DNA from 2 places in the Kocuria sp. MNB10 genome. Region 2 is predicted to be linked to the other one. Evidence: riboswitches for the same ligand, from Rfam matches in the RefSeq annotation. Region 2 holds a riboswitch; the other holds the start of a gene.
The links. A riboswitch is a leader RNA that binds a small molecule or an ion and turns the genes downstream of it on or off. The one in region 2 is predicted to bind thiamine pyrophosphate.

Region 1: another riboswitch for thiamine pyrophosphate. It lies ahead of ACW9PK_RS11735 (bifunctional hydroxymethylpyrimidine kinase/phosphomethylpyrimidine kinase); the one in region 2 lies ahead of ACW9PK_RS07790 (ECF transporter S component).

The regions. Positions count from the first base shown of each region.
Region 1 covers NZ_CM133411.1:2,581,403-2,584,803, reverse strand. The annotation lists gene ACW9PK_RS11735 (bifunctional hydroxymethylpyrimidine kinase/phosphomethylpyrimidine kinase) at 1-1,397, opposite strand, end outside; TPP riboswitch at 1,385-1,480, opposite strand; gene ACW9PK_RS11730 (Rne/Rng family ribonuclease) at 1,561-3,401, opposite strand, start outside.
Region 2 covers NZ_CM133411.1:1,731,945-1,735,345, reverse strand. The annotation lists gene ACW9PK_RS07795 (ABC transporter ATP-binding protein) at 1-1,551, opposite strand, end outside; gene ACW9PK_RS07790 (ECF transporter S component) at 1,548-2,171, opposite strand; TPP riboswitch at 2,230-2,336, opposite strand; gene ACW9PK_RS07785 (DUF4235 domain-containing protein) at 2,457-2,729, opposite strand; gene mnhG (monovalent cation/H(+) antiporter subunit G) at 2,857-3,222, opposite strand; gene ACW9PK_RS07775 (monovalent cation/H+ antiporter complex subunit F) at 3,219-3,401, opposite strand, start outside.

The DNA of each region.
Region 1 (3,401 bases), 850 kb from region 2:
ATCTCGCGCACCGACTCGGTCGCGGTCTGGAAGTCCGGATCGTCGTATGTGCTGAGCCAGTCGGCGAACGGGTGCTGCGGTCCCGCGACGCGGGCACGACGGGTGAGCTCCGCACCCACGTGGGCGTAGAGCCAGTAGCACGGCAGGATCGCGGCGGAGCCCACCGCGAAGCCGTCCTGACCCGTGCGCGCCAGCAGGAAGTCCGCGTAACTGCTCGTGACGTCACTCGGCGGCATGGGCTCCCGGTCCCCGAGCCGGGCGCAATGCAGCGCGGACTCGACCGAGACCACGGAGGCCGACGCCGCGGCGAAGTGTTCGCGCGAACGCTCGTCCGGGGCGGAGGCCGCGAGCAGGGCCAGCGCCCGGGAGTAGTACTGCAGATATTGCATGTCCTGGTCCAGGTACAGCTCGAACTCGCCCGGGTCCAGGGTGCCGTCCCCGAGGCCCCGGATGAACGCCAGGGCGGCAATGCGTTCACGCACCGGGGCGCTCTCCTCCCACAGTTCATCGGTGAACCGGGGGCCCTCGGATTCCGCGGCGGCCGTCATCACGAACGCCGGATCCGTGACGAGGTGCTGGACGTGGTGCATGTGGTGCACGGGACCGTTGCCGTGACCCACGTGCAACTCGTCCGCGCCGCGCAGTGCACCGCGCAACCATGTGCGGGCCGTGCGGATCGCCTCGGGCCAGTCCCCGGTCCGCGCCACGACCGTGGCCACCGCGGAGGACAGCGAGCACCCGGTGCCGTGGGTGTTACGCGTGTGCACCCTGCGACCCTCGAACAACGCGGCGGGTTCGTCCTGACCGGGGAGCAACAGGGCGTCCGGGGTCGTGTCCCCGGCCAAGTGGCCACCCTTCACGAGGACCCGGGTATGGAACGCCGCCGCGACCGCGCGTCCCTGCTCGAGCGCCTCGTCCCAGGTCGCGGCCACGGGGCGCTCGGCCAGCACCGCGAGTTCCGGGAGGTTGGGGGTGATCAGATTCGCGTGGGGCAGCAGCTCCCGCAGGGCCCGTTCGGCGTCCGGACGCAGCAATCGCCCACCGGCCGTGGCGACCATGACGGGGTCGATCACGACCACGGGTGCGCGCCCCACCATGAGCCAGTCCCGGACCGTGTCGATGACCTCCACGGAGCCGAGCATCCCCACCTTGATCGCATCCAGGGTGACGTCCCCGGCGACCGCATCCAGCTGGTCCCGCAGGACCTGGACGGGTGGGGTGTGTACGCTCACGACGCCCCGGGTGTTCTGGGCGACCACTGCGGTGATCACACTCAGCCCGTACCCGCCCAGTGCGGCGATGGATTTCAGGTCCGCGGCGTGACCCGCCCCGCCCGTGGGATCGGTTCCGGCAATCGAGAGGACGCGGGGTATGGCGGTAGAAGGCGTGGTGTCCACGACAATCCCTTCGCTAGTACGAGCTAGATCAGGTTCGACGGGTGTGTTCTCAGCCGCAGTGCGCAGCACCCCGTGTGTGTGTCCCCGATCATGCCACAGGGGCACCCGGAATCCCGGGTGCCCCTGCGGTGCTCGCGTGGCGACGGATCCAGCCGCCGGTCACTCAGTCCTGCTTGCCGGTCATCGTGATGTCCTGAGCCTTGATGCCCACACCCACGATGGTGGGCTGGTCACCGGACGCCGCGGGGGCCACGGCCCCGGCCTCCGCGGTGAAACGGCTGACCTGCCGTTCCTGCGTGTACTCGTGGGTCTCCACGCTCGCGGTTCCGGGCGCGGCCGCCGGCGCCACGGCACGCCGCGACCCACGACGCCGTCGGGCCGGAGCCGCCGGCGCCTCCGCCGGCCGGTTCCCGCCAGCGGACGACGCTGCCCCGGAAGTCTGCTGCTGCGCGGCACTCGTCTGCCCTGCACTGGATTGCGCAGTCCCGGAGTTCGACGGCGCGTGTCCGGCGGCCGACCGCTTCGACACCGCCTCCCGCGGCTGGGACGCGGCGTCCGCATCCTGAACGGCACCCTCGGTCGAGGTTTCGTCCTCGCCCGCATCCGTGAACGCGGCGCTCAGCGAATCCAGGGACAGGGCCTCCTGGGTGCCCTCGCTCCCCCGCTGCTCAGACTGCCCGTGGGGCAGTTCGATGACCTCGCCGTGAATCGTGAGGCTCGCGGACGAGTCCCCACCGGAACGGTCCTCGGACCGGGAATCCCCGCGCGAGTCGTTCCCGGAACCGTCCCGGCCGGAACCGTCGTTCTGCACGGCGTTGTCCTCGCCCTGCTGACCGCGACCGCGGCTGCGCTTGCCGCGGCGCTTGCGGCGACGGCGCCCGCCCTCGGACTCCCCGTGGGAGTTCTCGGACGCGTGCTCCCCGCCCTGCTGACCGCGGGAGGTCTGCTGCTCCTGGGAACCGGTGTCCTCGGCCTGCCCGCCCCCGGACTGCGGTGCGGTGCCCTGGGAAGCATTCCGTGCGGCGTCGTCGGACTCGTCGTGGGAGGAGGCCGCGGCGATGTTCGCCAACGCCGTGCGGGTGGCCTCCACGCGCGCCTGGTCCGGCTCGTCCGAACCGTGGTGCTGGCTGCCGTTCCTGGGCTTGTCCTGCGCACCGTTGTGCTGCTTGTTGCGCGAACGCTTACGCTCGTGTCGAGTGCCGCGCTGGTCGGAGGGAGCCGCGCCGGAGCGGCCCTTCAAGGGGTGGTCGTGGACCACGACGCCGCGGCCCGCGCATTCCTCGCACGGCTCGGAGAAGACCTCGAGCAACCCCGTACCCATGCGCTTGCGCGTCATCTGCACGAGACCCAGGGAGGTCACCTCGGCCACCTGGTGCTTCGTGCGGTCCCGGCCCAGGCACTCCACGAGCCGGCGCAGTACGAGATCGCGGTTGGACTCCAGAACCATGTCGATGAAGTCCACCACGATGATCCCGCCGATATCCCGCAACCGCAGTTGCCGCACGATCTCCTCGGCGGCTTCGAGGTTGTTCTTGGTCACGGTCTCCTCGAGGTTGCCCCCGGAGCCCGTGAACTTGCCGGTGTTGACGTCCACCACGGTCATGGCCTCGGTGCGGTCGATCACGAGCGATCCGCCGGAGGGCAGGAAGACCTTGCGCTCGAGGGCCTTCTGGATCTGCTCCTCCACGCGCATGTGCTCGAAGAGGTCGTCATCGCCGGTCCAGCGCTCGAGGCGGTCCAGCAGGTCGGGCGCCACGTAGGTCACGTAAGCCTCGATGTTGTCCCACGCCTGCTCGCCCTGGACCACCATGGCGGTGAAATCCTCGTTGAAGACGTCCCGCACGGTCTTGATGGTCAGGTCCGGTTCCGCGTACAGCATCTCCGGGGCCAGCGTCTTGGTGGACTTGGCCTTGTCCTGGATCTGCTCCCACTGCGAGCGCAGCCGGTTGATGTCGTTGGTCAGCTCGGTCTCGGAGGCACCCTCCGCCGCAGTGCGCACGATCA
Region 2 (3,401 bases):
CCCGCCGGACAGAGTGAACGGGTTGGCCTCGGCGAGCTCCTCGAGGCGCAGCCGTCGCAGCAGCTCGGCCACCCGGGCGTCGTCCGCGTCCGCCATCGCGTCGGTGACGCGCGCATCGCGACGGCCCACGCGGCGTCGTCGTTGCCGGGGACCGAACTCGAGTTCCTCGCGCACGGTGGGGCGCAGGAACTGGTGTTCGGGATGCTGGAACACGGTGCCCACGCGGGAGACCAGTTCCGCGCCGTCCCACAGGGAGGGATCAGCGGGCGCGTCGGTCGAGAGGGCGTCCGTGGCCCACACGGTACCGCGCACGGGCAGCAGCAGTCCGGCGAGGGTCAGCGCGAGGGTGGACTTCCCGGCGCCGTTGACGCCTGTGACGGCCAGCGCGTGCCCCGCGCGGACGTCCACGGTGATGTTCTCGGCCGCCGGCGCCGCCCCCGTGCGCACGTCCGGCTCCGGGTACGCTTCCCCGCGCCGCCACGCGGCGAGCGCCCGACGACGCCGCCGCGCGAGCGCCCGCCGTCCCGGTTGGCTCCGGGACACGGCAAGATCGCGTGCGCTCAACAAGGTGGTGCCCGGTGCGACGGCGGCGGGCACGGTGGTGAAACCACCCGTATCCTGCGCAGACTGCGTGACATCCGAAGCCCTCACGAACGACGCGGCCGGCACATTCTCCGTAGGCACAGCGGGCGGCGTGATGCCGTGTGGCCCCGCGGAGGCAGCTGTCTGCCGTACCGCGGGATCCATGCCATTCGAGGCATGCACGGGAGTGCGAGTGCGCGGCACCCAGCCGGGGACCCACGTACCCTGGTGCTGCAGCAGGTCCCGGGCGTCCTGCAGGGTCTGCTGCGCGGGGCCGTCGAAGGCCACCCGACCGTCGTCGCCCAGCACGATCACACGGTCCACGACCGGTTCCCACAGGGCCACCCTGTGCTCCACGACCACAAGGGTGGCCCCGTCCTCGCGCACCGCATCGGCCACGGCGCGGCACAGCTGCTGCGCCCCCTCGTGGTCCACGCTCGCCGTGGGTTCGTCCAGCAACAGCAGCCGCGGGCACATGGCCAGGGTCCCGGCGAGCGCGAGACGTTGTTTCTGCCCCCCGGACAGCGCCGTGGTGGGGTGGTCGAGCGGGAGCTCCAGACCCGTGCGCGCGAGCGCTTCCCGCACGCGCGGCCAGATCCGCTCGCGGGGGACGGCGAGGTTCTCGAGGCCGAACGCGACGTCGTCCCCCACGCGCGAGAGGACCACCTGCGTCTCGGGGTCCTGATGCATGAAGCCCACCGTGCCGCGGGCGTCGCGCGGGTCGACACCCCCGACGGTCAACCCGCCCGATGCGGAGCGGCCGTCAGGGTCCTGGTCCACACCGGCGAGCGCCTGCAGGAGCGTGGACTTGCCCGCCCCGGACGGGCCCAGGAGCAGGACACGTTCACCGGGCTCGATGATCAGGTCCAGGTCCACCAGACTGGGCGTCTCGCGGCCGGGGTGATGCCATCCGAACCCCTCCAGGACCACCCGCGCGCCCGTGAGCTGCACGGTCGGTTCCGCGGTCATCGGCGCACGGCGCCGGAGGCCAGTGCTCCGAGGACACCCGTGGCCTGCAGGGCCCTCATCACGGCCCACATGAGCAACCCTGCGATCACGGCCCCGGAGAGCGTGGTCAGCGCCGCATAGACGACCTGCTGATCCAGAGCCCACTCGAAGTTGTACATGATGTTCTCGCTCACGCCCAGGAACAGCCCGGATACCGCCCCACCGATCGCCGCGGTCACGGGACCGAACCGGCGGTAACGGGTCAGGAGGAACACGACCTCCACACCGAGGCCCTGTACCAGACCGGAGAGCACCACGAGCCACCCGAAATGCGTTCCCAGGAAGCCCTCGATCACGGCCGCGAGCAACTCGCAGAACAGAGCCGCGCCCGGTTTGCGGATGATCAGGGCGCCCAGGGTACCCGCCACGAGCCAGCCCCCCGCGATGAGCCCCGCGGACGGCGGGTAGGCCACCGTGCCCGCCGAGACCGCCGGGTACAGGAGGTTGGACCACATCCAGAAGATCACGGCGCACACCGCGGCCAATACGGCGGTGACCACGATGTCCACGACCCGCCACGACGAGCTGCGGTTGCCGCTTGCGCGCGGTGTACGGGTGGGGGTGTTACCGACCTGCGTCATGCTGAATCCTCCTGAAGATCCCAGGAGGGGAAGAACACCACCCGCCGTTGCGAGCGGGTCCTTGAGATACTCGACTCCCTAGCGCCGGTACGAGCCGGATCAGGTTCGAGGGTCTGCGCTCACGCGCACTCTCAGCGCCGCGGTGGCGCTCCCCTGTCGTTGAGACGCCAGTCTAGACCACGACGGCGGGTGGCCGGGCATCTCGCGTGCCCGGCCACCCGCCGTCGTGCGTACGTCCTACACGGCCCCGGCCCACCCGTACAGGGGGGCGCGGGACCCGCCGGCTCAGATCTCGCTCTGGGAGCTGCGGGAGGGATCGGAGTCCTTGGACTCGAACTTGGCCACCTGGCGGGAGATCCCCACCTTGATGACGGTGCCCACCACACCGGTGATCACGGCCCAGACGATGATGTCGGTCCAGGCCTCGTCCGGGTCCGGGTTCTTGGCGGGGGGCTCGTTGCCCGTGACCTGCTTCCACACCGCGGACAGGCCCTTGTTGGCCAGGGCCACGCCACCCAGGGACGCCACCGTGCCGAAAATGTCCATTGCCTTGTTCATGAGGTTCTCCTTGTCTTGTGGGTGCCGGCGGCACCGGGCGGCCGACGACGTCGTGCTCGTTGCCCAGCATACGAAGCGCCGGGCGCGACGGGGCGGAAGGAACCCGGTCCCACCGAGAATTACGTCCTCAGCGAGATTCTTCCTCGCCGGCGCGAGCGACGACCTCGCGCAGCTCGTCCTCCACGAGGTTCTTCTGGTTCAGGTGCTTGGAGCGGTAGGCGGCGCGGCCCACCATGTGCGCGGACACGGGCACCGTGAGCAGCTGGAACAGCCACGCGAGGATCATCAGCGGGATCATGCCGGGATTGCCGCTCTCGATCGCCACGGCCGTAAGCAGCAGGAGCAACCCCAGGACCTGGGGCTTGGTGCCGGCGTGCATGCGCGAGAGCAGATCGGGGAAGCGCACCAAACCCACCGCCGCGGCCAGGGACATGAGGGACCCCCCCACGAGGCACAGCAGCGCGATGACGTCCAGGACGGTGTGCCAGTTCATGAGCGCTCCAACCCCACATTGCGCGCGACCGTCACAGACCCCAGGAAGCCCACCAGGGAGATGATCACGAGCAGGATGATGTTGCTGGAGTGGTGGTTGTACACCATCTCGATGGCGAGACCCGCACCCACGATCGCGAGCAACACGTCCGTGGCGATCACCCGGTCCAACAGGGACGG